Regions from separate parts of the Streptomyces sp. NPDC005202 genome, predicted to be linked through region 2. Evidence: riboswitches for the same ligand, from Rfam matches in the RefSeq annotation. Region 2 holds a riboswitch; the other holds the start of a gene.

Region 1 (14,865 bases), on a different contig from region 2:
TGAGAAGGCCGCAGCCGAACAGCGCGGGCGAGACTCTCGGGAAGGCGCTACGTGAGTCCCAACGGCTCCGACCGCTCGCCGCGGCGCCCGATGCGGCGGAAGCTGCTGCAGGCACTGACTGCGGGCCTGGTCCTGGCGACCGCAACCGGTTGCACATACAAGGACTTCCCCCGGCTGGGTATGCCCACCCCGACCACGGAAGAGGCTCCGCGGATCCTCTCCCTGTGGCAGGGTTCCTGGGCGGCCGCGCTCGCCGTCGGCTGCCTGGTGTGGGGTCTGATCCTGTGGAGTGCCATCTTCCACCGGCGCAGCCGCACCAAGGTCGAGGTCCCTCCGCAGACCCGGTACAACATGCCGATCGAGGCGCTGTACACGGTCGCTCCGCTGATCATCGTCTCGGTGCTCTTCTACTTCACGGCCCGCGACGAGTCGAAGCTCCTCGACCTCTCCAAGAAGCCGGACGTCACCGTCAACGTCGTCGGCTACCAGTGGAGCTGGGCCTTCAACTACATCGCGCCCGTCGACGGCTCCACCGGTGACGCCAAGACGGACAAGAACCTGGTCGCCATCCCGGACCGGTTCAAGAACGACTTCCCGGCGAACGCCGGTGGCGTCTACGACGCCGGCGTGCCGGGCGAGCGGAACCCGCAGAACGGCAACCCGGGTCCGACCCTGTGGCTGCCCAAGGGCAAGACGGTCCGCTTCATCCTCACCTCGCGGGACGTCATCCACTCCTTCTGGGTGCTGCCGTTCCTGATGAAGCAGGACGTCATCCCGGGCCACACCAACTCCTTCCAGGTGACCCCCAACAAGGAGGGCACCTTCCGGGGCAAGTGCGCCGAGCTCTGCGGCCAGGACCACTCCCGGATGCTGTTCAACGTGAAGGTCGTCTCTCCGGAGCGCTACGAGCAGCACCTCAAGGACCTCGCTAAGAAGGGGCAGACCGGTTACGTTCCCGCCGGCATCGCGCAGACGAGCCACGAGAAGAACCGGGAGACGAACAAGCTGTGAGCATCCTCAACGAACCTCAGGGTGCCGCGGCAGCTGGGGGCTCTTACGAGAGCGAGCTGCCGGTCCGGCGCAAGCAGCCCGGCAACGTCGTGGTGAAGTGGCTGACGACCACCGACCACAAGACCATCGGAACGCTGTATCTGACGACGTCGTTCGCGTTCTTCCTCATCGGTGGCGTGATGGCCTTGCTCATGCGCGCCGAGCTGGCCCGCCCGGGCCTGCAGATCATGTCGAACGAGCAGTTCAACCAGGCGTTCACGATGCACGGCACGGTCATGCTGCTGATGTTCGCGACGCCGCTGTTCGCCGGCTTCGCGAACTGGATCATGCCGCTGCAGATCGGCGCCCCGGACGTGGCCTTCCCGCGGCTGAACATGTTCGCCTACTGGCTGTACCTGTTCGGCTCGACGATCGCGCTCGGCGGCTTCCTCACCCCGCAGGGCGCGGCCGACTTCGGCTGGTTCGCCTACGCGCCGCTGTCGGACGCGGTGCACTCCCCGGGCCTCGGCGGTGACCTGTGGATCATGGGTCTGGTGTTCTCCGGCTTCGGCACCATCCTCGGCTCGGTCAACTTCATCACCACGATCATCTGTATGCGCGCGCCGGGCATGACCATGTTCCGGATGCCGATCTTCACCTGGAACGTGCTGCTCACCGGTGTGCTGGTGCTGCTGGCCTTCCCGGTCCTTGCCGCTGCGCTGTTCGCCCTGGAGGTGGACCGCAAGTTCGGCGCCCACGTCTTCGACGCCGCCAACGGCGGAGCGTTGCTGTGGCAGCACCTGTTCTGGTTCTTCGGACACCCCGAGGTGTACATCATCGCGCTGCCGTTCTTCGGTATCGCCTCAGAGGTCATCCCCGTGTTCTCCCGCAAGCCGATCTTCGGCTACATGGGCCTGATCGGCGCGACCATCGCGATCGCCGGTCTCTCGGTGACGGTGTGGGCGCACCACATGTTCGCCACGGGTGGTGTGCTGCTGCCGTTCTTCTCCTTCATGACGTTCCTGATCGCCGTCCCGACCGGCGTGAAGTTCTTCAACTGGATCGGCACCATGTGGCACGGCAGTCTCTCCTTCGAGACCCCCATGCTGTGGACCGCCGGGTTCCTGGTGACCTTCCTCTTGGGCGGTCTGACGGGTGTCATCCTGGCCTCTCCACCGTTGGACTTCCACGTCACCGACTCGTACTTCGTGGTGGCGCACTTCCACTACGTCGTCTTCGGCACCGTGGTGTTCGCGATGTTCGCCGGCTTCCACTTCTGGTGGCCGAAGTTCACCGGCAAAATGCTCGACGAACGTCTCGGCAAGATCAGCTTCTGGACCCTGTTCGTGGGCTTCCACGGCACCTTCCTGGTCCAGCACTGGCTGGGCGCCGAGGGCATGCCGCGCCGGTACGCCGACTACCTCGCGGCCGACGGCTTCACCGCCCTCAACACGGTGTCGACGATCTGCTCGTTCCTGCTTGGCATGTCGATCCTGCCGTTCCTCTACAACGTCTGGAAGACGGCCAAGTACGGCAAGCCGGTCGGCGTGGACGACCCGTGGGGCTACGGCCGGTCGCTGGAGTGGGCGACCTCCTGCCCGCCGCCGCGGCACAACTTCCTCACCCTGCCGCGGATCCGCAGTGAATCCCCGGCGTTCGACCTGCACCACCCGGACATCTCAGCGCTGGACCAGTTGGATAACTTCGGCCACGGTCCTGCCCTCGCTGGTGGCAAGGAGGCCGGCAAGTGAAGATCCAGGGCAAGATGTTCATGTGGCTGAGCGTCTTCGTCCTCGTCATGGCGATCGTCTATGGCGTGTGGTCGAAGGAGCCGGCCGGTACCACGGCCCTCTTCCTGGCCTTCGGCCTGTGCATCATGATCGGCTTCTACCTGGGCTTCACGGCCCGGCGGGTCGACGCGGGTGCCCAGGACAACAAGGAGGCCGACGTCGCGGACGACGCCGGCGAGCTCGGGTTCTTCAGCCCGCACAGCTGGCAGCCGCTCGCGCTGGGCATCGGCGGCGCGATCGCCTTCCTCGGTGTCGCGGTGGGCTGGTGGCTGCTGTACTTCGCGGCGCCGATCATCCTGATCGGCCTGTGGGGCTGGGTCTTCGAGTACTACCGCGGTGAGAACCGCACCCAGTAGCGCGTGCTGAGTGAGCGCACCGGGAGCCCGGACACTCCACCAGGAGGGTCCGGGCTCCTGCCTTTGCCACGTCGCTCCTCCCTCGTACGGGTGACCCAGGGTGCCGGGGTTGACGGAGCTCCCTAGCGTGAGGCCATGAGCAACACTCCGCACACCCGCACCGTCGTCAGCTGCACGCTGCTGGTGGCCGCCCTCGGTGCGGGCGTCACCGCCTGCGGCTCGGACGGCAACCCGCTGGCCGCCAACCCGTACGACGCGGCGGACCAGGTCTCCTTCAGCGGCCCCACGGACGCCGGGAAGAAGGCAGACCCAAACAAGCCCCTGGAGGTCACCGCCGAGGGCTCGGACGGGCGCATCACGGACGTCACTGCCGTGGACACCACGGGCCGCTATGTGTCGGGCGAACTCTCCGCCGACGGCAGCCGCTGGCACAGCACCTCACCGCTGGCCGCCAACGCCCACTACACGGTCCGGGTGAGCACGGAGGACGAGGACGGCTCGCCCGGCCGCAAGGTCCTCACCTTCGTCACCAGCAAGCCCCTCAGCAAGAAGCGCCTGAACATGACGTTCGGGCCGGACGCGGGCACGTACGGCGTCGGCCAGCCCATCACGGCCAAGCTGGACCAGCCCGTCAAGGACAAGGCCCAGCGCGCCGTCGTGGAGCGTGCCCTCAAGGTCGACTCGATGCCCGTCGCGAAGGGCTCCTGGTACTGGGTGAACGACAAGGAGCTCCACTACCGCCCCGAGGAGTACTGGCCCGCCCACGCCACCATCCAGGTGCACAGCAACCTGGAGAACATCAAGATCAGCGACCGGCTGTGGGGCGGCGCCGCCAAGCCGCTGAAGCTCACCATCGGCGAGCAGATCACCGCCGTCACGGACGCCTCCGCGCACCAGATGACGGTGTACAAGAACGGGCAGGAGATCAAGCAGATCCCCATCACCACCGGCAAGCCCGGCTTCGACACCCGCAACGGTGTCAAGGTCGTCCTGGGCAAGCAATACTTTGTACGGATGCGCAGCTCGACGGTCGGCATCGCCGACGACACCTCGGAGTCGTACGACCTGCCCGTCTACTACGCCACCCGCGTGACCTGGAGCGGCGAGTACGTACACGCCGCGCCCTGGTCCGTCGGCTCCCAGGGGTACGCCAACGTCAGCCACGGCTGCACCGGCATGAGCACCAGCAACGCCGAGTGGTTCTTCAACATCGTCCACGAGGGCGACCTCGTCAAGGTCGTCAACTCCGCCGGCGACGAGATGGAGCCTTTCGGCAACGGCTTCGGCGACTGGAACGTGCCCTGGAAGAAGTGGGTCAAGGGCAGCGCGCTGACCTCCGGCGGCCAGGCCGACACGAACCAGACGGACCAGGCCCGCTTGCGGCCCCAGAACCTATGAACGGACCTGACCAGAGCCTTTGAACGGACGTGAGCGAACACGGGCACGGGGCTGTGTCGGCATGCGGTTCCGCCGCGTGGGCGCGACCAGCCCCGGACGGCGCGCAGCCGCACGACTACGGGCCGTCCCGAGTTCCTAGGCGCTCAAAGCCGCCCTCTGCCGCAACAGAGAAGCCAACGCGGACGCGAACTCCACGGGATCCACCGGCAACGTCACCGCCGCATCCGCCCGGCTCCACGTGGCCAGCCAGGCATCCTGAGGCCGCCCGATCAGCAACAGCACCGGCGGGCAGTTGAAGATCTCGTCCTTGATCTGCCGGCACAGCCCCATGCCCCCCATGGGTACGGCCTCGCCGTCCAGGACGCAGACGTCGATCCCGCCCCTGTCCAGCTCCTTGAGGACCGCGGCAGGCGTAGCGCACTCCACGAACTCCACGAGGGGAACGTCCGCAGCCGGCCGTCGGCCGGAGGCCAGCCGCACCTGTTCCCGGGTGTTGGCGTTGTTGCTGTAGACCAGCACCGTGGCGGTCGCCTGCATTGTTCCTCCGCGTCATTGGTCGGGAACTTCCGGGTACCGATGGCGCGGATGCTACTCCCTTCAACTCCTGGTCAACAGCGCTTGGAACAGCCCTTCGGTGGGCCATACGGGCTGGACACACCCCACGGACACCTCGAACGGCACCCCCCGGGGTGAGGGCGGGATAAGCGACCGACATAATGGCGGTCGTGGCGACAGCAACGACAGTAGATACCGGGCACGCGCACCCGTCGGTCAACCGGCCGAACCTCACCAGCGTCGGAACCATCATCTGGCTGAGTTCCGAGCTGATGTTCTTCGCGGCCCTCTTCGCGATGTACTTCACCCTGCGATCGGTGACCGGTCCGACGCACTGGAAGGAGATGGCGAGCCATCTCAACTTCCCGTTCTCGGCGACCAACACCACGATCCTGGTGCTCTCCTCCCTCACCTGCCAGCTCGGCGTCTTCGCCGCCGAGCGCGGTGACGTGAAGAAGCTCCGGGGCTGGTTCATCGTCACCTTCATCATGGGTGCGATCTTTGTCGGCGGTCAGATCTTCGAGTACACCGAGCTGGTGAAGAAGGACGGCCTCTCGCTCTCCTCCGACCCCTACGGCTCGGTGTTCTACCTGACCACCGGCTTCCACGGCCTGCACGTGACGGGCGGTCTCATCGCCTTCCTGCTGGTCCTCGGCCGTACCTACGCGGCCCGGAGGTTCACCCATGAGCAGGCGACCGCCGCCATCGTCGTGTCCTACTACTGGCACTTCGTCGATGTCGTCTGGATCGGCCTCTTCGCCACGATCTACATGATCAGGTAATCGGCGGGCCGGAAACGGCCACCCGATCCATCCCAGAAGCATCGACGCAGAAGATCCTGACACCGGGGTAATCCGTGAAAAAGCTCTCCGCACGACGACGCCATCCGCTGGCGGCGGTCGTCGTCCTACTCCTCGCGCTGGCGGCCACTGGGGGGCTGTACACCGCGTTCGCGCCCGCGAGCAAGGCGAAGGCCGACGACTCCGCCCAGTCCCTCACCATCGAGGAGGGCAAGAAGCTCTACGAGGTCGGCTGCGCCAGCTGCCACGGCACCGGTGGCCAGGGCACCACTGACGGTCCGAGCCTGGTGGGCGTGGGTGCCGCGGCCGTCGACTTCCAGGTCGGAACCGGCCGCATGCCGGCCCAGCAGCCGGGTGCGCAGATCCCGCGCAAGAAGGTCATCTACTCGCAGGCCGAGATCGACCAGCTCGCGGCGTACATCGCCTCCCTGGGTGCCGGTCCGGCCGTGCCCACGAAGAACCAGTACAGCCCGGAGGGCGCGGACATCGCCAAGGGTGGCGAGCTGTTCCGCACCAACTGCGCCCAGTGCCACAACTTCACGGGCAAGGGCGGTGCGCTGACGCACGGCAAGTACGCGCCGAGCCTCGAGGGCGTCGACCCCAAGCACATCTACGAGGCCATGCAGACGGGCCCGCAGAACATGCCCTCCTTCCCCGACACCACGATGTCGGAGAAGAACAAGAAGGACATCATCGCGTACCTGCACGCGGTCGACAGCAGCGAGACCACGAACCCCGGCGGTATGGAGCTGGGCGGCCTCGGGCCGGTCAGTGAGGGTCTGTTCGCCTGGATCTTCGGGCTCGGCGCGCTGATCGCGGTAGCCGTCTGGGTCGCCGCTCGGACCGCAAAGGCCAAGAAGTCATGAGTAGCCAAGACATTCCAGAAGAGAACCTGCCCGCTGAGCAGGCCGCCAACGAGTACGGCCACGGCGCGGTCTCCGTCGCGGACGAGAAGAACCCGTTCGTGGACCCGGGCCTGCCGCCCCACGAGCACCGGATCCAGGACGTCGACGAGCGGGCCGCCAAGCGGTCCGAGCGCGTGGTCGCCCTGCTGTTCACGGTGTCGATGCTGGCCACCATCGGCTTCATCGCCTCGTACGTGGCGATCCCGGCCGACAGATCGATCTTCGTCTTCCCGATCGGTCACATCAGCGCGCTCAACTTCGCGCTGGGCCTGACCCTGGGTACGGCGCTGTTCGCCATCGGCGCGGGCGCGGTCCACTGGGCCCGCACCCTGATGTCCGACGTGGAGATCGCTGACGAGCGTCACCCGATCGAGGCGGCCCCCGACGACCGCGCGAAGGTCCACGCGGACTTCAAGCAGGGCGCCAAGGAGTCGCAGCTCGGCCGCCGCAAGCTGATCCGCAACACGATGCTCGGCGCGCTCACGCTGGTGCCGCTGTCCAGCGTCGTGCTGCTGCGCGACCTGGGCCCGCTGCCCGAGTCCAAGCTCCGCCACACGCTGTGGGCCAAGGGCAAGCGCCTCGTCAACATGAACACGAACGAGCCGCTCCGTCCCGAGGACGTCACCGTCGGCTCGCTCACGTTCGCCAAGCCCGACGGCCTGGAGGAGGCGGACGAGGACTTCCAGGACCAGATCGCCAAGGCGGCCCTGATGATCGTCCGGCTCCAGCCGGAGAACATCAAGGACAAGCGCGAACTCGACTGGGGGCACGAGGGCATCGTCGCCTTCTCCAAGATCTGCACCCACGTGGGCTGCCCGATCTCCCTGTACGAGCAGCAGACGCACCACGTGCTGTGCCCGTGCCACCAGTCCACCTTCGACCTCTCCGACGGTGCCCGAGTGATCTTCGGCCCCGCCGGTCACGCCCTGCCGCAGCTGCGCATCGGCGTGGACAGCGAGGGTTACCTCCAGGCGCTCGGCGACTTCGAGGAACCCGTCGGTCCTGCATTCTGGGAGCGCGGATGAGCACTACAGCCAGCAACGAGTCCCGCTCTCGCGGGCAGGCACCGGCCGGCGAGCGCCTCGCCGACTGGGCCGACGGCCGGCTCGGGATCTACTCCCTGGCCAAGGCCAACATGCGCAAGATCTTCCCCGACCACTGGTCGTTCATGTTGGGTGAGGTCTGCCTCTACAGCTTCCTGATCATCATCCTCACGGGTGTGTATCTGACGCTGTTCTTCCACCCGTCGATGAACGAGGTGGAGTATCACGGAAGCTACGTCCCGCTCCAGGGACAGCTGATGTCCGAGGCGTTCAACTCGACCCTGCACATCTCCTTCGACGTGCGCGGTGGTCTGCTCATCCGGCAGATCCACCACTGGGCCGCGCTGATCTTCCTCGCCGGCATGTTCGTGCACATGATGCGCGTGTTCTTCACCGGCGCGTTCCGCAAGCCGCGTGAGATCAACTGGCTGTTCGGCTTCCTGCTGTTCGTCCTGGGCATGTTCACCGGCTTCACCGGTTACTCGCTCCCGGACGACCTGCTCTCCGGCACCGGTGTCCGCTTCATGGAGGGCGCGATCCTGTCCGTGCCGATCGTCGGCACGTACCTGTCGTTCTTCCTCTTCGGCGGCGAGTTCCCCGGTCACGACTTCGTGGCGCGGTTCTACTCGATCCACATCCTGCTGCTGCCGGGCATCATGCTCGGCCTGGTCGTCGGCCACCTGATCCTGGTCATCTACCACAAGCACACGCAGTTCGCGGGCCCCGGAAGGACCAACAACAACGTCGTCGGCATGCCGCTGCTGCCGGTCTACATGGCCAAGGCCGGAGGCTTCTTCTTCCTGGTCTTCGGTGTCATCGCGGCCATCGCGGCGATCACCCAGATCAACCCGATCTGGGCCATGGGCCCCTACCGTCCGGACCAGGTGTCCACCGGCGCCCAGCCCGACTGGTACATGGGCTTCGCCGAGGGTCTGATCCGCTACATGCCGGGCTGGGAGGTCAACTTCTGGGGCCACACGCTCGTCCTCGGCGTGTTCATCCCGCTGGTGCTCTTCCCGCTGGTCCTGGCTGCGATCGCGGTCTACCCGTTCATCGAGGCCTGGATCACCGGCGACAAGCGCGAACACCACATCCTGGACCGTCCGCGCAACGCCCCGACGCGTACCGCCTTCGGTGTCGCCTGGATCACCATCTACATGATCACCCTGGTCGGCGGCGGCAACGACCTGATCGCCACGCACTTCAACCTGTCGATCAACGCGGTCACGTGGTTCGTCCGGATCGGCTTCTTCCTCGGCCCGGTCATCGCGTTCCTCGTCACCAAGCGGATCTGCCTCGGCCTCCAGCGCCGGGACCGGGACAAGGTGCTGCACGGCCGCGAGACGGGCATCATCAAGCGCCTGCCGCACGGTGAGTTCATCGAGGTCCACGAGCCGCTCAGCCAGGAGCAGCTGTACACCCTCACGGCGCACGAGCAGTACCAGCCGGTCGCGATCGGCCCGACGGTCGACGAGAACGGCGTCGAGCGCAAGGTGAAGGGTTCGCAGAAGCTGCGCGCCAAGCTCAGCAACGCCTTCTACGGCGAGGACTCCCAGGTCCCGAAGCCGACTGTCGAGGAGTACAAGGAGATCACGAGCGGCCACGGCCACCACTGATCGCTGCGCACGCCACGCCACGGCGAAGGGCCCCGTCCGAACACCGGACGGGGCCCTTCGCCGTGCCGCGGGCTGGATAGGGTGGAACTGTTCGAGACCCGCGTCCCGTAGTCCGGGACATCGACCCAGGAGCTGCTGATGAGCGCTGTGACCCCCGCTGGAGGCGACACCGCGGCGGGCCGCTCCTGGCCCGAGGTGCTGAACGGTCTGCTGGAGGGCCGCGACCAGAGCGCGGACGACACCGCCTGGGCGATGGACCGGATCATGCGCGGCGAGGCGACGGACGCCCAGATCGCCGGGTTCGCGGTGGCGCTGCGGGCCAAGGGCGAGACGGTGGAGGAGATCACCGGCCTGGTCCGGGCGATGTACGAGCACGCGAACCTCATCGAGGTGCCGGGCGCCACCGTCGACATCGTCGGTACGGGCGGGGACGGTGCGAAGACGGTGAACATCTCCACGATGTCGTCGATCGTCGTCGCCGGCACGGGCGTCAAGGTGGTCAAGCACGGCAACCGCGCCGCGTCGTCGGCGTCCGGGGCGTCCGATGTCCTGGAGAAGCTCGGCGTCAATCTGGAGCTGACGCCGCAGCGGGTGGCCGAGGTCGCCGAGGAGGCGGGGATCACCTTCTGCTTCGCGGTGAAGTTCCACCCGGCGCTACGACATGTGGCCGCCGCCCGCAGCCAGTTGGGCATCCGCACCACGTTCAACTTCCTCGGCCCGCTGACCAACCCGGCGAAGGTGAAGGCGCAGGCGGTGGGCGTCGCCGACCCGCGCGTGGCGCCGATCGTCGCGGGCGTCTTCGCCGAGCGCGGCAACTCGTCCCTGGTCTTCCGCGGTGACGACGGTCTCGACGAGCTGACGATCACCTCCACCTCGCGGGTGTGGATCGTCCGGGACGGCAAGGTGACCGAGGAGCGTTTCGACCCGCGGGACGTCGGCATCGAGCTCGTGCCCGTGGAGGCCCTGCGAGGGGCGGACGCGTCGTACAACGCCGAGGTCGCCCGGCGCCTGCTGGACGGCGAGACCGGCCCGGTGCGGGATGCCGTACTGCTGAACTCGGCGGCGGCGCTGGTGGCCCTGGAGCCGGGCTCCGGGACGCTGGCCGAGCAGATCCGCGCCGGGATGGAGAAGGCCGCGGAGTCGATCGACTCGGGGGCGGCCAAGCGGACGCTGGACCGCTGGGTGGCGGCCAGCAACGCCTGACCGGTGCACGGTGTGACGCAAGGCGCAGTCCACGATCCGGACTTCGCCTTGCACACCGAAGATCGTGTGGCAGGATGTTGAACCAGGTCATGAGCGACAGCCATTCGGCCCCGGCCGGCTGTCCGGCAACCCTCCGTCCGTGGCGGGGTGCCCCGGGTGAGGACCAGGCCGCAGGCAGCGAGGTCTGCGGCAAGCGCGGACCCCTCGCGAAAACCAGGGGTCCTGGTCGTTCGAGGGAGTCTTCCGTGAGCAAGCGAATGCGATAGCGCCGCAGAGCCCCGCCTCCGCCATACCCCTTTCACCTTGTCCTGTGCCGTAGACGCCCTTTTCGTCATGCTCCGCGCGTCCGGCACGGCGATTCCGCCTGCCTCCACGGGAGTTCACCCATGTCTGTCTTCACCGTCGCCGCCGACCAGTCCGTTTGTGCCCCGCTGCCCGTTCTCGGCCGAGATGTCACTGTCCCGCTCGTCACCGGTGGCGAGGTCACCTACGCCGCGCTCGACTACGCGGCCAGCGCCCCGGCGCTCCAGCGCGTCTGGGACGACGTGGCGGCGTACGCGCCGTACTACGGCAGCGTCCACCGTGGCGCCGGCTACCTCTCCCAGCTGTCGACCGACCTGTTCGAGAACGCCCGGAGGACCGTCGCGCAGTTCCTCGACTGCCGTGAGTCCGACCAGGTGATCTTCACCCGGTCCACCACCGACTCCCTCAACCTCCTCGCCCGCGCGATCCCCGCCGACTGCCAGGTCTTCGTCTTCGAGACCGAGCACCACGCTTCGCTGCTGCCGTGGAAGGACGCGCAGGTCACCTACCTCAACGCCCCGCGCACGCCGCAGCAGGCCGTCCGGACCCTGGAGCAGGCCCTCGCAGACCGCGACCCCCATGGCCCGGCCCTGGTCTGCGTCACCGGCGCCTCCAACGTCACCGGCGAGCTGTGGCCGGTGCGGGAGCTGGCCGCCGCCGCCCACGCGCATGGCGCCCGCATCGTCCTGGACGCCGCCCAGCTCGCCCCGCACCACCCGGTGTCGGTCGAGGACCTCGACGTCGACTGGGTCGCCTTCTCCGGCCACAAGCTGTACGCCCCCTTCGGCTCCGGCGTCCTGGCGGGCCGCGCCGACTGGCTGCGCGAGGCCGAGCCGTACCTCGCCGGCGGCGGCGCCAGCCGCAAGGTCACGCGGCGGACGGACGGGGGAGTGGACGTGGAGTGGCACGACACGGCCGCCCGCCACGAGGCCGGCTCGCCCAACGTCATCGGCGCCTACTCCATCGCCTCCGCCTGCAGGGCCCTCACCGAGACCGGCTTCGACACGCTGGTCGCCCGCGAGCAGTACCTGATCCGCAAGGTCAGGGCAGGTCTCGCCGAGGTGCCCGAGGTCAGGGTCCTCTCCCTCTTCGGCGCCGACGCGCCCCGCGTCGGCGTGATCTCCTTCGTTGTCGAGGGCTGGAACAGCTCCCACTTCGCCGCCGCACTCTCCGCCGAGTACGGCATCGGCGTCCGCGACGGCCTCTTCTGCGCCCACCCCCTGGTCCGCACGCTGCTCGGCAGCGACCCGCAGAGCCAGGGCGAGTGCGGCGCCCCCGAGGTGGCGCCCGGCGAGAAGTCCCTCAACGCCATCCGCGTCAGCTTCGGCGCCGGCACCCCCGACGAACACGTCGACCGCTTCGTCAACGCGGTGCGGGAACTGGTCCGGGACGGCGCGAAGTGGCAGTACCGGACGGAGGACGGCCGCTGCGTGCCGGCGGTGTGAGCGGGGAGGCCCAGGAGGCGGTGCTCACGAGTCCAGCCCGATCGCGAACGCCGCCTCCAGGTCGTGCTGCGAGTACGTACGGAAAGCGACATGCGTGTCCGTCGCCTCCACGCCCGGAATCTTGCTGATCCGCCCGGGGATGACCTCCGCGAGCGCCTCGTGCTCCTTCACCCGCACCATGGCGATCAGGTCGTAGGTCCCGGTGACGGAGAAGACCTCGCTGACGGAGTCCAGCGCGGCGATCTGCTCCGCGATCTCGGGGATCCGGTCGACGCTGGTCTTGATGAGGACGATCGCGGTGATCACGGCTGGTTTTCTCCCTCGGGGGCCGGAGCAGGGACGGCCTTCACTCTAGTCGTCCGGCCGAATCGGACCCACGCGTAGGCGAAGCCCAGCCCGAACCCCACCAGGTGGGCCAGATAGGCCACCCCCGGCCCCTGGGCGGCCCGTCCGGCCGCCAGCCACTGCAGGGCCGCCCAGAAGGGCAGGACGATCCATGCGGGCAGGCGCAGCGGCAGGAAGAACAGGAACGGGAAGAGACTGGTCACCCGGGCCCGGGGGAACAGGTACAGAAACGCGCCGAGGACCGCCGAGATCGCCCCGGACGCCCCCACCAGGGTCTGTTCCGAGGCGGCGTTGGCGGCCGCGTAGCCCAGCAGGGCCAGATAGCCGCAGCCGACGTAGAACAGCGTGAACTGGACGCGGCCCATCCGTTCCTCTGTCATCGCCCCGAAGACGTAGAGGAAGAGCATGTTGCCGAGCAGATGCACCCAGCTGCCGTGTACGAACAGGGCCGTCGCGGGGCTGAGGGCGGCCCGTGGGGAGCCCTCGAACAGCTCGGCGGGGATCACGCCCCAGCGCCGGAAGTAGGCCCGCTGGGCGACGAGCAGCCCGTCGCCCAAGCCGTACGCCGGGTCGAGCCCCGCCGCCGGGCCGATCAGGAAGACCAGGCAGCACAGGACGATCAGGGCGTACGTCATCGGCGCCGGCAGGCCCCGCACCGCCCGGACCGCCCTGACGGCCGCCGCATTCCAGTTGTTGATCACGGACACAGAGCATGGCGTAACGGGATGCAACCGCGCAGACCGCCTCGCCGCCGTGGACGGACGGGCGGCGAGTTGCCGCCACACCGTAGGGTTACGAGCCACACGCACCAGGGAAGCTGGCGCATCACGGAAACTAGAAGGAAGGCGAACAGTCACGATGACGGTTCCCCTGCCGACCGCCACGACGCGGTGGCGCTGCACCCTCTGCGGCAACCTGACCCGCTTCGACGTGACGCGCTCGTCGAAGGTCGTCGAGTACGTCCACCTCGACCTGGCCGGCGAGCCGGCGGTCGAGGAGCGCGAGGTGGTCAGTGAGACGATCGAGTCGGTGCGTTGCCGCTGGTGCAACGCCGTGGACCAGGTGGAACTCGTGGACAGGCCGGGAGCCGGCTCCTGAGCGGAGCGGTCCCGCACAGGTGATCCCTGAGGGGGATCCCGCACAGGCATTGGGGTGACGGATGGTGGAGACACAAGGCGGGGGGCCGGACGACGGCGCCGCTGAGGTGCTCGACCGTCCGCTGCCCGACGGCGTGCGCCGCAGGGTCGTCCAGATCGTGTCCGACGGGTTCGGCGGGCTGACGATCGGAGAGCTGCCCGCGCAGCTGAGGCAGTACGCCCGGTTCGCCCCGAACCGCCGGGCCAAGTTCGCGGGCAATGCCATGGCGGTGGCGCTGGAGACCGATCCGCTGTTCCGGCAGCGCATCGGCGAGAAGCTCAGAGAGGCCCAGCCGGAGCTGTCCGGCGCCCTCGACTCCGGCTCGCCGCCGTTGGCCGCGGACCCGCTCGACGTGGCGGCCGCGGCCTACGTGCTGCGGCCGGCGGGCTGGGTGAAGCTGGTGGCCGCCGCGGGCGATGAGGTCCAGCGGGCGGACGCCGAGCGCGCCAACGAGGAGAACCGGGCCGAGCTGGAGCGTCTGCGCGCCGAGCTGGCGGCGGCCCGCGAGCAGACCCGGACCGAGACCGAGCGGCTGCGCGCCGAACTGGATCAGGCCAAGAAAGAGGCCGAGTCGCTGCACCGCAAACTGCGGGCCGCGCTCAGCGACGTCAAGCGCGGCGAGGCCGCGCTGCGCAAGGCGCTGGGCGAGGTCGAGGCCGTGCGCGCCGAGGGACAGGCGCAGGTGTCGGCCGCCGAGAGCGAGACCCGGCGGCTCAAGGCGCGCCTCGGCGAGACGGAGGCAGCCCTGGAGGCCGCTCGTCGGGCGGCCCGCGAGGGACGCAGCGTCGAGGACATGCGGGCGCGGCTGCTGCTCGACACCGTGCTGGACGCGGCCCAGGGGCTGCGCCGGGAGCTGGCGCTGCCGCCGGTGTCCGTACGTCCCGCGGAGACGGTGGACGCGGTCGAACCGGGACGGATGACCCCGAAGGACATCGCCGCCCGCGCGCTGTCCGAGAACGACCCCGCGATCCTCGACCAG
Region 2 (14,865 bases):
CAGGCGGCTCCCGCTGGATCACCCGATCGTGGTTCTCCCGTACGGCACGAGACGACGACTGGTGGGCGGCGTTCACACGGGGCGACGTACGCGAGGAGCCGGCACCGGGCCCGCCCCGCCCGACCCGCTCCCGCGCCCACATCCTCCTTGCCGCCCTGGGCCGCACGGCACCCGCTCTGTCCCTCTCCCAGGCCGAATGCGTGGAACTCGCCCCGCTGCTGACGGAGTGGTTCGCCAGGGGCGCCACGGACGACGCCGTACTCCACGCCCTGACCTCCGGCCTGCCCACCCCGGTCCACCACCCCGCCGCCCTGGTCCGCAGGCGACTGACCGACAAGCTCCCTCCCGAGCCGCCCGCACCGCAGCCTCCACGCCGCCCCTTCCGGCTCCTCGAATGCGCCGAGTGCGGCGTCCCGGGCCGTCCGGAGGCACTGCCGGGCGGCATGTGCGGCACGTGCCGGGGCGAGCGAGCCACCGCGCGCAGCAACGCACCCGTACCCGCCACCGCGGTGCACGCCTACGCGGCCGGAATCCGCGCCGCGATGCCTCGGCGGCGAGGAAGACCGAAGGACGGCCGCTATCAGCAGTCCCCGTCCTACCCTTGGGGGGCGACCGTCGAGCTGCCCGACCCGGTGCGGGTCAGGCTCGACACCGAAAAGCTCAAGGACTACGCCGACTGACGACGATGAACCATGCCCAGTTGACCGCCCTCGGCCGTGCGCTGCGCCTCCTCGGCGAGCACGGCGAGGCCCTCACCGGCGACACCCCCGACGCCAAGCTGCACGAGATCAAGGCGGATGTGCGGCGCGCCCTCGACCTGCTGGACGAGAGCGTCACCACCGCGGCCCCGGCGACCCGGTGCCCCGAGCACCCCAACGGCCCCGTCGACGAGAGCGCCCCCGACCTGTGCCTGCTGTGCGAGACTCGGCGCCGGGCCGCCCGCCGTTCCGACGTCAACGGTTCCTATCCGTACACCCGGCCCGCCGCCGAGCCCACCGCCCCCGCCCCGTCCCGGTACGGCGTGCGCGGGGACCGGCCACAGCCCCAGCAGCGCTGGCTGCCGGAGCTGTGGAACGGGCGGGAGTGGCAGCTGTGCGGCACCCCGCGCCGGGACCGCCGCGAGGCGGAGCTGTACATCGCCGCCCAGCGCCGCGGGCCCCGTGCCGCCATGGCCTACCGGCTGGTGCACGAGTTCACCGATTACGAGGTGGTGCGGGTCTGGGGCACGCCGGTACGGGTCGACATCGAGCCGCTGGGGAACCTCTAGAAACCAGGTCCTACGCGACGTCGTCACACCTTCGCTTCCGAGGCCGCCGTCTCCCCGGCCGCCACCGGCTCCCCCACCGCCGCAGGACGCTGCCGCGGGATGAAGGAGGCGACGAGGAAGCCGAGCAGGGCGGCGTCGGCACCTACGGCCAGGACGGTCTTGAAGCCGTTCTCGGAGGGCAGCGCGTAGGAGCCGAATTGCGTCGTCATGTGGGCCAGGACGACACCCGCGACCGCACTGGCGGTCGACGTGCCGATGGACCGCATGAGGGTGTTGAGGCTGTTGGCGGCGCCCGTCTCGGAGGCGGGATCAGCGCGCCGATCATCAGCGTCACCTTCGGGCCCTTGGCCCGGGACACGGTCGCGGACACCGGGGCGACCGCCATCATCACCAGGCCGGACGGTGCCATGACGAGGCCGGACGCCAGCAGCGACTTGCCCAGGCCGTAACCGGTCTGCGCGGGCATCTGCAGCAGCTGCGGGATGACCAGGGACATCGAGAACATCGCGAAGCCGATTGCCACCGAGGCGAGGTTGGTGACCAGCACCTGTCGGCGGGCGGTGGTGCGCAGGTCCACCAGCGGGGCCTCGATGCGCAGTTCGAAGAAGCCCCACGACAGGAGCACCACGACGGCGGCCGCGAACAGGCCCAGGGTCATGCCGCCGGCCCAGCCCCAGTCGGCGCCCTTGGAGATCGCCAGGAGCAGGCAGACCAGGCCGACCGCCATGCCCACCGCTCAGACCAGGTCGAACCGGCCGCCCGTGCCCACCTTCGACTCCGGTACGAGGCTCAGCACCAGGACCGCCGCGACGACTCCCAGGCCGGCCGAGGTCCAGAACAGCACGTGCCTTAAGCAATGGAAATATGCGTACTGCGCCGGAACGTGCAGGTGTCGTGCAAGCAGCAGGTCGGCGCCTCCCACCTGCGGGAGGCGCCGACCTCGTGCCGTCAGGTACCGGCTCAGCTCAGCGTCTTCAGCGCCGCAGGGTCGTACGGCTTCAGCTCGTCGAAGCGGCCGCCGAGGACCTTCGCCGCCCACTCCGGGTCCTGGAGCAGGGCGCGACCCACGGCCACCAGGTCGACCTCGTCGCGCTCCAGGCGGTCGAGGAGGTTGTCGAGGCTGCCCACCGCGGCGCCCTCGCCCTGGAACGCCCTGATGAAGTCGCCGTCGAGGCCGACCGAGCCGACGGTGATGACCGGCTTGCCGGTCAGCTTCTTCGTCCAGCCCGCGAGATTGAGGTCCGAGCCCTCGAACTCCGGCAGCCAGTAGCGGCGCGTGGAGGCGTGGAAGACGTCCACGCCGGCCGCCGCCAGCGGGGTCAGGATCGCCTCCAGCTCCTCCGGGGTCTCGGCGAGCCGCGCGTTGTACGCCTCCTGCTTCCACTGCGAGTAGCGGAAGATGACCGGGAACTCCGGCGAGACAACCTCGCGGACCGCCGCCACGATCTCCGCCGCGAACTTCGTCCGGGCCACCGCGTCGCCGCCGTAGGCGTCCGTACGGCGGTTGGTGCCCGCCCACAGGAACTGGTCGAGCAGGTAGCCGTGGGCGCCGTGCAGCTCCACCCCGTCGAAGCCGATGCGCTCCGCGGCGGCGGCCGCCTCGGCGAACGCGCCGATGACGTCATCGATGTCCTGCTGCGTCATCGCCCGGCCCGTGCCCTCGGTGCCGTCGATGCGCAGCCCGGAGGGGCCGACCGCGGGCGCGTCCGGGAACGGCGGCTGGCCCTGCTGCCGGACCATGCCGATGTGCCACAGCTGCGGCACGATCCTGCCGCCCGCCGCGTGCACGGCCTCGGCGACCTTCGCCCATCCCGCGAGCTGCTCCTCCCCGTGGAACCGCGGCACGCGGTCGCTCTGCCCTGCCGACTCGTGCCCGACGTAGGTGCCCTCGGTGACGATCAGCCCTACGCCCGCGGCGGCGCGGCGGGCGTAGTACGACACCACGTCCTCCCCGGGGACGCCGCCCGGCGAAAACATGCGCGTCATGGGCGCCATCACGATCCGGTTGGGGACGGTGAGGCCGTTCAGCGTGAGAGGACGGGACAGGATGCGGGCCGCGCGGGAAGCGGACTCGGTTGCGGTGGCGGTCACGTGGCGGACTCCTCGGAGGCGTGATGAGTACCAGCTGGTATGTGCACGCGCATTACTGCACACAGGCGTCAACTGCCCCACCCGGTACGGCATTCCGCCGTCCGGCGCCACTTGCTGTGATCCGGAACACGCCCGAGGGCGGCACCCCCTGCTTCCAGGGAGTGCCGCCCTCGGCACGGAAGGGACGGTTCCGATCCTCGAAGATCCTTCGAAGGATCAGAAGTCCATGTCACCGCCCGGCATGCCGCCGCCGGCCGGCGCGGAGGCCTTCTCCGGCTTGTCGGCGATGACGGCCTCGGTGGTGAGGAACAGCGCGGCGATGGAGGCGGCGTTCTGCAGCGCGGAACGGGTCACCTTCGCCGGGTCGATGATGCCTTCCTTGATCAGGTCGACGTACTCGCCGGTCGCGGCGTTCAGGCCGTGGCCCGGGGTCAGGTTGCGCACCTTCTCGACCACGACGCCGCCCTCGAGGCCGGCGTTGATCGCGATCTGCTTCAGCGGGGCCTCGAGCGCGAGCTTCACGGCCTGGGCGCCGGTCGCCTCGTCACCCTCGAGCTCCAGCTTCTCGAAGACCTGGGAGGCCTGCAGCAGGGCCACGCCACCACCGGCGACGATGCCCTCCTCGACGGCCGCCTTGGCGTTGCGGACGGCGTCCTCGATGCGGTGCTTGCGCTCCTTGAGCTCCACCTCGGTGGCGGCACCGGCCTTGATGACCGCGACACCGCCGGCGAGCTTGGCCAGGCGCTCCTGCAGCTTCTCGCGGTCGTAGTCGGAGTCGCTGTTCTCGATCTCGGCGCGGATCTGGTTGACGCGACCCGCGACCTGCTCGGCGGAGCCGGCACCGTCGACGATGGTGGTCTCGTCCTTGGTGATGACGACCTTGCGGGCGCGGCCCAGGAGGTCCAGGGTCGCGTTCTCCAGCTTGAGGCCGACCTCCTCGGAGATGACCTCGCCGCCCGTGAGGATGGCGATGTCGCCGAGCATGGCCTTGCGGCGGTCGCCGAAGCCCGGGGCCTTGACGGCGACGGACTTGAAGGTGCCGCGGATCTTGTTGACGACCAGGGTGGACAGGGCCTCGCCCTCGACGTCCTCGGCGATGATCAGCAGCGGCTTGCCCGACTGCATGACCTTCTCAAGGAGCGGGAGCAGGTCCTTGACCGCGGAGATCTTGGAGTTGGCGATGAGGATGTACGGGTCCTCGAGCACCGCCTCCATGCGCTCCATGTCGGTCGCGAAGTAGGCGGAGATGTAGCCCTTGTCGAAGCGCATGCCCTCGGTGAGCTCCAGCTCCAGACCGAAGGTCTGCGACTCCTCGACGGTGATGACGCCTTCCTTGCCGACCTTGTCCATGGCCTCGGCGATGAGCTCGCCGATCTGGGTGTCGGCGGCGGAGATGGAGGCCGTGGAGGCGATCTGCTCCTTGGTCTCGACCTCCTTGGCCTGGTCGAGCAGGGCGGCGGAGACGGCCTCGACGGCCTTCTCGATACCGCGCTTCAGGGCCATGGGGTTGGCGCCGGCGGCGACGTTGCGCAGGCCCTCCTTGACCAGCGCCTGGGCCAGGACGGTAGCGGTCGTCGTACCGTCACCGGCGACGTCGTCGGTCTTCTTCGCTACTTCCTTGACCAGCTCGGCGCCGATCTTCTCGTACGGGTCCTCGAGCTCGATCTCCTTGGCGATGGAGACACCGTCGTTGGTGATCGTGGGGGCGCCCCACTTCTTCTCGAGGACGACGTTGCGGCCCTTGGGGCCGAGGGTCACCTTGACGGCGTCCGCGAGCTGGTTCATGCCGCGCTCGAGGCCGCGCCGCGCCTCCTCGTCGAACGCGATGATCTTGGCCATGTGAAGTGGTCCCTCCAGGACTGGGGGTGATTACTTCGGACCGCGCCCGCGCCCGCGACGGACGGCCCCGACCGGTGGTTCCTTGCCCCACCTGGTCCGTGGCCTCACCGACCCGGTCCTTCATTGTCACTCTCACCTTCAGAGTGCTAACGCCAATGATTAGCACTCGCCCCTGCCGAGTGCAAGCGCCTCGGGGGATCGGCGGCGGCGCTCAGCCGCGCGCGAACCGGGATCGGCAGATGCGCTCAGCCGCCGCGACCAGGGAGCGTACGAGCGCGGGAGCAGGCGCGCCCGGGTGTGCGTGCAGCCGTCGAACGGTCCCGGACACGCCGAAGGGCTCGCACCCCATGGAGGTGCGAGCCCTTCGGCAGAAGACGTTGCTTGCGGTGGTCGCGCGATTCAGGCCGTGACGCGGACCATGTCGGCCTGCGGGCCCTTCTGGCCCTGCGAGATCTCGAACTCGACCCGCTGGCCCTCTTCCAGCGTGCGGTAGCCGTCCATCTGGATCGCGCTGTAGTGGACGAAGACGTCCGCACCACCGTCGACCGCGATGAAGCCGTACCCCTTCTCCGCGTTGAACCACTTGACGGTGCCCTGAGCCATGCCTAACTCCCCTATTACTGGCCCTTGCACAGATCCACACTTCGCGGATCCGGGTCAGACCTCACCCCCCATGGATTTGGGGGCGTGCGCCGGAACGCGTCGACCGCGGCTGAATGTATCTGTCCAACTGCCGTCTGCAACAGGTCAATCGGACGAGAATTCTGGACGTGGCCGGTCCGGAATGTGGTGAGAATTCACCTGAATTCAGGGCAAGTCGGGCCCCACAAAGGCCACAAAAGCCGCAAAAAACCCGCGCACTTTGGCTACTTCTTGTCGGGCACGCGGGAGGAATCCAGGGCTTCCGACCCGGGGATCAGAAGCGCGTTCCCCAACTGTACCGCGCTCAATCACGCTGAATTGCCCCCTCCGCTTCTCTCACGGAGGGGGCAATTCGATGAACTCTCGGTGACGAGCGTTACCGAAGGTAACGATCAGCCGCCGGCGACTGCCGGAATGATGGAGACGCCCGCGCCGTCCGGGGTCGCGGTCTCCAGGCCCTGCTCGAAGCGGACGTCGTCGTCGTTGACGTAGACGTTGACGAAGCGGCGCAGCTTCCCCTGGTCGTCCAGCACGCGGGCGGCAATGCCGGTGTGGTTCTTCTCCAGGTCGGCGATGACCTCGGCGAGGGTCGCGCCCTCGGCGGTCACCTCGGCCTGACCGCCGGTGTAGGTGCGCAGGATGGTGGGGATGCGAACGGTCACGCTCATACGAGGCCAGCCTCTCGGAAGGAGTCCAGGGTCGGACGGATCGTCGCGGTGAGGCCGGTGCCCGCCACCGCGTCCAGGGTCTTCAGGCCGTCGCCGGTGTTGAGGACGACGGTCGTCTTCGCCGGGTCGAGGACGCCGCTCTCGATCAGCTTCTTCGTCACGCCGACCGTCACACCGCCCGCCGTCTCCGCGAAGATGCCCTCGGTGCGGGCGAGGAGCTTGATGGCGTCCACGACCTGCTCGTCGGTGACGTCCTCCACGGCACCGCCGGTGCGGCGCGCGATGTCGAGGACGTACGGGCCGTCGGCCGGGTTGCCGATCGCCAGCGACTTGGCGATGGTGTTCGGCTTCTGCGGCCGGACGACCTCGTGGCCGGCCTTGAAGGCGGTGGACACCGGCGAACAGCCCTCGGCCTGGGCGCCGAAGATCTTGTACGGCTTGTCCGCCACCAGCCCGAGCTTGATGAGCTCCTGCAGACCCTTGTCGATCTTCGTGAGCTGGGAGCCGGAGGCGATGGGCACGACGATCTGGTCCGGCAGCCGCCAGCCCAGCTGCTCGCAGATCTCGTACGCCAGGGTCTTGGACCCCTCCGCGTAGTACGGCCGCAGGTTGACGTTGACGAAGCCCCAGCCCTCGCCGGCCGGGTCGCCGATCAGCTCGGAGCAGAAGCGGTTCACGTCGTCGTAGTTGCCCTCGATACCGACGAGGTCGCCGCCGTAGATCGCGGCCATGACGACCTTGCCCTGCTCCAGGTCGTGCGGGATGAAGACGCAGGAGCGGAAGCCGGCGCGGGCGGCCGCGGCGCCGACGGCACCGGCCAGGTTTCCGGTGGAGGAGCAGGACAGGGTGGTGAAGCCGAAGGCGCGGGCGGCCTCCAGGGCCTGGGCGACGACGCGGTCCTTGAAGGAGTGCGTCGGGTTGCCGGAGTCGTCCTTCACATACAACCCGCCGGTCACGCCGAGCTCGCGGGCGAGGTTGTCGGCCTTGACGAGCTTGGTCCAGCCCGGGTTCAGGTTCGGCTTTTCGGCCACGTCCGCGGGGACGGGCAGCAGCGGCGCGTAGCGCCAGATGTTCGCGGGGCCCGCCTCGATCTGCTTGCGGAGCTCCTCGGTGTCGTAGGCCGAGAAGTCGTAGGCGATCTCCAGGGGGCCGAAACACTCCTCGCACGCGAAGACCGGGCCGAGGGGCACGCGGTGGCCGCACTCGCGGCAGGACAGCGCGGCGGCGGGACCGAGGTCGACGGTGTCAGCGGTGGTTGCAGCGGTCTGCACAGCCATGTGAGGCGAGGCCCTTTCTCCTCATCTTCCTCACGACGCATCTCGCCGTGAGACGGATTTGGCACCTTCCCTAGCCGGGAGCCTCGCAATGGATGGACGAGAACCGGCTGGAGGGTTGCCGGGGCTTCATCGGGCCGTGTCCCTCTGCCCCTCTGGATGAGCGGTATGCGGTTGTGGGTGGCGGTGACCCGCGACATGCGATGGTCATCCGCGTTGTTCAAGACTGTAACCGAAGGCCAGGACAGTTGAGATAGTCGTCCGAACCGCGAGACGGATCACCCGACTGTGTGAATCCGTACTGTGATTTGAACTGCAGTGAGGAGCCGCAGACCGTGCTGGAAGAAGTCGAGCGCTGGCTGAGGACACGCTCCTGGTCCGTGACCGATCGCCCGCTCTACAGGATCCTGGCCGCCAAACGCGCGAGCGGCTCGTCGGTCAGCGTCGTGCTGCCCGCCCTCAACGAGGAGGAGACGGTCGGCGACATCGTCACCGTGATCCGTCACGACCTGATGCAGCAGGTCCCGCTCGTCGACGAGATCGTCGTCGTCGACTCGGGTTCCACCGACCGCACCTCCGAGGTGGCCGCCGCCGCGGGCGCCCGCGTCGTCCACCGCGACGACATCCTGCCGCGGATCCCGGCGGTCCCGGGCAAGGGTGAGGTGCTGTGGCGCTCCCTGCTCGTGACCGAGGGGGACGTCGTCTGCTTCATCGACGCCGACCTGAAGGAGTTCTCCTCCGACTTCGTCACCGGGATCGTGGGCCCGCTGCTCACCGACCCCGACGTCGACCTGGTCAAGGCCATGTACGACCGTCCCCTGGGCTCGGCGGCCGGTCAGGGCGGGCGCGTCACCGAGCTGATGGCGCGGCCGCTGCTCAACATGCACTGGCCGCAGCTGGCCGGCTTCGTGCAGCCGCTCGGCGGCGAGTACGCGGCCCGCCGCTCCCTGCTGGAACAGCTGCCGTTCCCCGTCGGGTACGGCGTCGAGCTGGGCATGCTGGTCGACGCACTGCACCTGGTGGGCCTGGACGCGCTCGCGCAGGTCGACGTCGGTGTGCGCAAGCACCGGCACCAGGACGGGCAGGCGCTGGGCCGCATGGCCGCCGCGATCTACCGCACCGCCCAGCTGCGCCTGGCCCGCGGCCATCTGATCCGCCCCTCCCTCACCCAGTTCGAACGGGGGGAGGACGGCTTCGAGCCGCGCACCTACTCGGTGGACATGGAGGAGCGGCCGCCGATGCTCGAGATCGCGGAGTACGCCGCACGCAAGGTGGCGTGAAATCCCGGCCCGGCCGTATACGGCCCACCCACGAAGCGGAACCGTACGTTTGAGCGTTTCCAGGCTGGGCTAGGTTGAGTGCTATGGCTTCAACGCACGGTGCCGAGGTGCTGGTCGCGTCCAATCGCGGCCCGGTTTCGTACGAGGTGCGCGAGGACGGCTCGCTCCACGCCAAACGTGGAGGCGGAGGGCTGGTGTCCGGGCTGTCGGCGATCGGGCCGGACGCGGGCGCGGTATGGGTGTGCGCCGCGCTGAGCGACGCCGACCGGGAGGCGGTGCGCCGCTTCGAGGGCGGACGGCGGCTGCCGTCCGACGCGACCGGCGGCCAGCAGGTGCGGATGCTCGACATCGACGCGGGCGTCTTCGCCGACGCGTACAACGGCATCGCCAACTCGGTGCTGTGGTTCGTCCACCACATGCTGTACCAGACGCCGCTGGAGCCGGTCTTCGACGCGGAGTTCCGGCGCCAGTGGGCCTCGTACGAGGCCTACAACCGCGCCTTCGCCGAAGCGCTGGCGGAGGAGGCGGCCGAGGGGGCGGCGGTCGTGGTGCAGGACTACCACCTCACGCTGGTCCCGGGGATGCTGCGCGACTTCCGGCCGGACGTACGGATCGGCCACTTCTCGCACACGCCGTGGGCGCCGGTCGACTACTTTCGGATACTGCCGGACGACGTCGCCGAGCAGGTGCTGCGCGGCATGCTGGGCGCCGACCGGCTGGGCTTCCTCACGCAGCGGTGGGCGGACGCGTTCACCGGGTGCTGCGAAGCGCTCGTCGGCGGGCTCGGGGGCACGCGGGTCGGGGTCCACGGGCTGGGCGCGGACGCCGAGTTCCTGCGGGAGCGCTCGCATCGGGCCGACGTCGCCGAGCGGATGGCGGCGCTGCGGGAGGAGATCGGCACGGCGCCCGACGGGGGCGCGCGCAGGACGATCGTGCGGGTGGACCGGACCGAGCTGTCGAAGAACATCGTGCGGGGTCTGCTGGCGTACCGGCAGCTGCTGGAGGACCACCCCGAGTGGCGGGAGCGGGTGGTGCACGTCGCGTTCGCGTACCCCTCGCGGCAGGATCTCGCCGTGTACCGGGAGTACACGGCCGAGGTGCAGCGGCTGGCGCAGGAGATCAACGGGCAGTACGGGACGCCGGGGTGGACGCCGGTGGTGCTGCACGTGAAGGACGACTTCGCGCGGTCGCTTGCGGCGTACCGGCTGGCCGATGTGGCGCTGGTCAACCCGATCCGGGACGGCATGAACCTGGTCGCCAAGGAGATGCCGCTCGTGTCGGACGTCGGCTGCGCGCTGGTGCTGTCCCGGGAGGCGGGGGCGTACCACGAGCTGGGCGAGGACGCGATCGTCGTCAACCCGTACGACGTGATCGGGACGGCCGCGGCCCTGCACGAGGCGCTGAGCATGCCGGTCCACGAGCGGGCGGAGCGCGCGAAGCGGCTGGCCGCGGCGGCTACCGCGCTGCCGCCGGCGCAGTGGTTCCTGGATCAGCTGGGTGAGCTGAACGCTGACTGAAGGCACCCCCAGCGCCCATCCGTGCCGCCCCCTGGGGTGCCCCCAGGCCATCAAGGCACTCGGGGCGGCACGACTGCCCGCGGCTACGCCAGCCGGGCCGCCAGGTCCCACAGCAGGCGTACGACCCCCTCCGGGCCCTCCACCACCAGGTCCGCCCTCTCCGACAGTTCCGTGACCTCCGTGCTGCCGCTGCACACCAGCAGGCCCGGTACGCCTTCGGAGCGGAGTTCGTCGACCGCGGCGAAGGCGGGGAGGTCGCCCAGATCGTCACCCGCGTACATGACCGCGGCGGCGCCGATCTCGCGGACGTAGTCCAGGAGAGCGACTCCCTTGTCCATGCCCGGGGGGCGGAGTTCGAGAACCATGCGGCCCGGTTCGACGATCAGGCCGTGCCGGGCGGCCAGGTCGGTGAGGGGCTTGCGGAGCACCTCGAACGCGGCCTGCGGGTCCTCCGCGCGACGGGTGTGGACGGCGACGGACCGGCCCTTCTCCTCGACCCAGGTCCCGCGCAAGGCACCGACCCGGTCGAGGAGCCCCGGCAGTTCGGCGCGGACGGCGGCGACGCCGGGGTGCGGGGGCGGGGCGCTGACGGTGCCGGTGGCGGCGTCCCAGCGCTCGGCACCGTAGTGGCCGAGGACGACGAGGTGCTCCAGGCCGGGTACGCCCGCGAAGCCGCCGTGCCGCACCGCGACGTCGGCCGGGCGGCCGGTGACCACGGCGACGGCGGCCACCTTCGGGGCGAGCGCGGTGAGTGCGGGCACCACGTCCGGATGGGCGCGGGCCTGGTCCGGGTCCGGCACGATCGGCGCGAGTGTCCCGTCGAAGTCGAGCGCGATCACCGCGTTCTCCGGCCGCGCGAGGATCGCGGCGAGCCCGTCCCGCCCGGCCTGTGTGACGGGCGTCGGCAGGGATTGCCTGGGGTTCGTCGAGTCCGTGTCATGGCTGTCATGGCTGCCCATACGGCGACCCTATCCAGGGAGGGCCGGGCGCACTCGTGGCCGACCCGGCGCGCCGCCCGGCACCGTCCGGACCTCAGTGCTCCGACCCCAGCGCTCCGACCTCCGCGCTCCGACCTCCGCGCTCCGACCTCCGCGCTCCGACCTCCGCGCTCCGACCTCCGCGCTCCGGCCCCAGCGCTCCGACCTCGGCACTCCGACCGCAATGCTCCGGCCTCAGCGCTCCGACCTCCGTGCCTCCCGCACCCGCCTCAGCCGGTTCACCGTCACCGGGTCGTGGGCCAGCGCACGCGCGTCGTCGAGGAGGGCGTTGAGGAGCTGGTAGTAGCGGACGGGCGACAGGCCGAGTTCCTCGCGTATCGCGCGTTCCTTCGCGCCGGGCCCGGGAAAGCCGCGGCGCTCCAGGGCGAGGATGTCCCGTTCCCTGCGGCCGAGCTGCTCCTGGTCGTCGTCCATACCCGGCACCGTAGCCCCCACCACCGACAGCGATGTACCGGCAGCGGCCCCCGTCGGCGGGCTACTCCGCGCTCTCCGCCGTCGACGCCGTCGCCTGCAACTGGCCGAGGACCGCGGACGGGCTGCCGTCCGGGGCGACCGCCTGGCCGATCCGCTTCTTGATGTCCGCGCTGACCTGGGCCCAGGACGTCTTGCCGACCGGGTAGAGCCGGGCGACCGGGAGCTCCTCCAGGAACGGCCGGAGCTTCTTGTCCTCCTCCGCCGCGGCCATCACGTCGGACGCGGAGCCGGTGACGGGCAGCAGGCCGTACTCGCGGGAGAAGTCGAGGACGTTCTTCTGGCTGTAGACGAAGTCGAGGAAGTCGTTGATCTGGTCGCGGTGACCGTTCTTCTTGAAGGCCATCATCCAGTCCGCGACGCCCATGGTCGCCTTGGCCGTGCCGTTCCTGCCCGGCATCGGCACCATGCCGAACTTCACACCCTTCTTCGCGGCCTGCTGCATCAGCGTGGGGTGGCCGTTGAGCATGCCGACCTCCCCGTCGGCGAAGGCGGCGAAGGCGTCCGCCCGGTTGAGCTTGCCGGGGGCGACGGGCCCGGTCAGGCCCTTGCCGACCAGCTCGTCCTTGAGCCAGGTGAAGGTCTCGACGTTCTGCGCGGAGTCGAGGGTGTAGGTGCCGATGTCGTCGGTGTAGCCGGCGCCGCCGCTGAGCAGCCACTGCATGGTCTCGGCCTGCGCCTCCTCCGGGCCGAGGGGCAGCGCGTAGGGGTACTTCACGCCCTCGGCCTTCAGCACCCTGGCGTCGGCCGCGAGCTGGTCCCAGGTCTTGGGCGGGGTGAGGCCGGCCCTGCCGAAGAGGGTCTTGTTGTAGAAGAGGACGCGTGTGGAGGCGGCGAACGGGATGCCGTACTGCACGTGCCGCACCTGCCCGGCCCGGGAGAGCTGGCCGAGGAAATCGGCCTGGACGGGTATGGAGAGCACGTCGTCGGCCTTGTACAGCAGGCCCTTGGCAGCGTAGTCGGCGTACGCGCCGATCTGCGCCATGTCGGGCGGGTCGCCCGCGTCGACCATCTCCTTGACCTTGCGGTCGACGTCGTTCCAGGAGTAGACGCTGACCTCGACCTTCACGCCCGGGTGCTGGGACTCGTAGTCCTTGACCAGCTTGTCCCAGTACTTCTGCGAGCTGTTGGCCGCGGAGTCGCCGTAGTCGGCGGCGACCAGCTTGAGAGTGACGTCGGAGGAGCCGGTGCTCCCGCAGCCGCCGAGGACCGCCGTCATGCCCAGTGCGGACACCACCGCGATCATTCCTGTCCTACGCCGCTGCACTGCTCTCCGCCCCAAACCACTGCCGACTCGCCGAACGGAAACGCACAGAACCGGAACCTGTGCCCCCCGCAAGGCGAAAACTTTCAAAACGTCAGCCATAAGGTCTACACCCCGTAAGTGGACTAGACCTCTTGCGGGTCCACGGGCCACACTGTCCCCCGTGAGACACGTCATCGCCCTCGATGTGGGCGGCACCGGCATGAAGGCCGCCCTGGTCGCGGCCGACGGCGAACTGCTGCACCAGGCGCGCCGGGCGACCGGCCGCGAGCGCGGGCCCGACGCCGTCGTCGAGGCCATCCTCGGCTTCGCCGCCGAGCTGCGCGCGTACGGCGCGGAGCGCTTCGGCGAGCCCGCGGCCGCCGCCGGCGTCGCCGTCCCCGGCATCGTCGACGAGGAGCGGGGCATCGCCGCCTACGCGGCCAACCTCGGCTGGCGCGACGTCCCCCTGCGCGCGCTGCTCGGCGAGCGGCTGGCCGGCGTCCCCGTGGCCCTCGGCCACGACGTGCGCACCGGCGGGCTCGCCGAGGGCCGGATCGGGGCGGGGCGGGGCGCCGACCGGTTCCTGTTCGTGCCGCTGGGCACCGGGATCGCGGGCGCCATCGGCATCGACGGCCGGGTGGAGGCGGGCGCGCACGGCTTCGCGGGCGAGATCGGCCACATCGTCGTACGGCCCGGGGGCATCCCCTGTCCCTGCGGGCAGCGCGGCTGTCTGGAGCGGTTCGCGTCCGCGGCGGCGGTCAGCCAGGCGTGGGCGGAGGCGTGCGGCGACCCGGGCGCGGACGCGGCGGACTGCGCACAGGCCGTGGAGTCCGGGGACCCGAGGGCACAAGCGGTCTGGCAGGAGGCCGTGGACGCGCTCGCCGACGGGCTGGTCACCGCGCTCACCCTGCTGGACCCGCGCACGCTGATCATCGGTGGCGGGCTCGCCGAGGCGGGGGAAACCTTGTTCACACCGCTGCGGGACGCCGTCCGGCGGCGCGTCACCTTCCAGAAGCTGCCGTCGATCGTCCCCGCGGCCCTCGGGGACACCGCCGGATGCCTGGGCGCGGGGCTCCTCGCCTGGGATCTGCTGAACACTCCTACTCCCCGGAGGTAACCACCTGATGGCCCCTAGCAAGGTTCTCGCCGGTGCCCGGGTGGTGCTGCCCACCGGAATCGTGGACGGCGGCCACGTGATCGTCGAGGGCACGCGGATCGCCGGCTGGGGTACCCCCGGGCCGGAGCCTGTCGTAGGCCTTGGGGAGGCCCGGGAGGACGCGGAGATCATCGACGTACGAGGCCACTGGGTGGTCCCCGGCTTCGTCGACATCCACAACCACGGCGGCGGTGGCGCCTCCTTCTCCGGCACGGCCGACGACGTCCTGACGGCCCTCCGCTTCCACCGGCTGCACGGCACCACGACGCTCGTCGCCTCGACCGTCACCGACGAGATGGACTTCCTGGTCCAGCAGGCCGGGCTGCTGTCCGAGCTGACCGAGCAGGGCGATCTCGCGGGCATCCACTTCGAGGGGCCGTTCATCTCGCCGTGCCGCAAGGGCGCGCACTCCGAGG

Evidence for each region. A riboswitch is a leader RNA that binds a small molecule or an ion and turns the genes downstream of it on or off. The one in region 2 is predicted to bind S-adenosylmethionine.
Region 1: another riboswitch for S-adenosylmethionine. It lies ahead of ABZV31_RS02670 (aminotransferase class V-fold PLP-dependent enzyme); the one in region 2 lies ahead of thrC (threonine synthase).

The regions. Positions count from the first base shown of each region.
Region 1 is NZ_JBEXHW010000001.1:558,080-572,944, forward strand. It holds gene coxB (cytochrome c oxidase subunit II) at 52-1,011, shown strand; gene ctaD (cytochrome c oxidase subunit I) at 1,008-2,741, shown strand; gene ABZV31_RS02630 (cytochrome c oxidase subunit 4) at 2,738-3,136, shown strand; gene ABZV31_RS02635 (Ig-like domain-containing protein) at 3,272-4,534, shown strand; gene ABZV31_RS02640 (hypothetical protein) at 4,670-5,071, opposite strand; gene ABZV31_RS02645 (heme-copper oxidase subunit III) at 5,251-5,871, shown strand; gene ABZV31_RS02650 (c-type cytochrome) at 5,946-6,755, shown strand; gene ABZV31_RS02655 (Rieske 2Fe-2S domain-containing protein) at 6,752-7,819, shown strand; gene ABZV31_RS02660 (cytochrome bc complex cytochrome b subunit) at 7,816-9,453, shown strand; gene trpD (anthranilate phosphoribosyltransferase) at 9,592-10,656, shown strand; SAM riboswitch class IV at 10,742-10,858, shown strand; gene ABZV31_RS02670 (aminotransferase class V-fold PLP-dependent enzyme) at 11,043-12,404, shown strand; gene ABZV31_RS02675 (Lrp/AsnC ligand binding domain-containing protein) at 12,429-12,710, opposite strand; gene ABZV31_RS02680 (rhomboid family intramembrane serine protease) at 12,707-13,450, opposite strand; gene ABZV31_RS02685 (hypothetical protein) at 13,608-13,847, shown strand; gene ABZV31_RS02690 (NYN domain-containing protein) at 13,909-14,865, shown strand, end outside.
Region 2 is NZ_JBEXHW010000010.1:45,140-60,004, reverse strand. It holds gene ABZV31_RS17470 (hypothetical protein) at 1-680, shown strand, start outside; gene ABZV31_RS17465 (hypothetical protein) at 686-1,267, shown strand; partial or broken gene ABZV31_RS17460 (MFS transporter) at 1,291-2,114, opposite strand; gene ABZV31_RS17455 (NADH:flavin oxidoreductase) at 2,228-3,358, opposite strand; gene groL (chaperonin GroEL) at 3,575-5,197, opposite strand; gene ABZV31_RS17445 (cold-shock protein) at 5,597-5,800, opposite strand; gene ABZV31_RS17440 (MoaD/ThiS family protein) at 6,232-6,507, opposite strand; gene thrC (threonine synthase) at 6,504-7,784, opposite strand; SAM riboswitch class I at 7,803-7,947, opposite strand; gene ABZV31_RS17430 (glucosyl-3-phosphoglycerate synthase) at 8,117-9,061, shown strand; gene ABZV31_RS17425 (trehalose-6-phosphate synthase) at 9,145-10,578, shown strand; gene otsB (trehalose-phosphatase) at 10,662-11,537, opposite strand; gene ABZV31_RS17415 (DUF3263 domain-containing protein) at 11,751-11,990, opposite strand; gene ABZV31_RS17410 (extracellular solute-binding protein) at 12,052-13,293, opposite strand; gene ABZV31_RS17405 (ROK family protein) at 13,475-14,410, shown strand; gene nagA (N-acetylglucosamine-6-phosphate deacetylase) at 14,418-14,865, shown strand, end outside.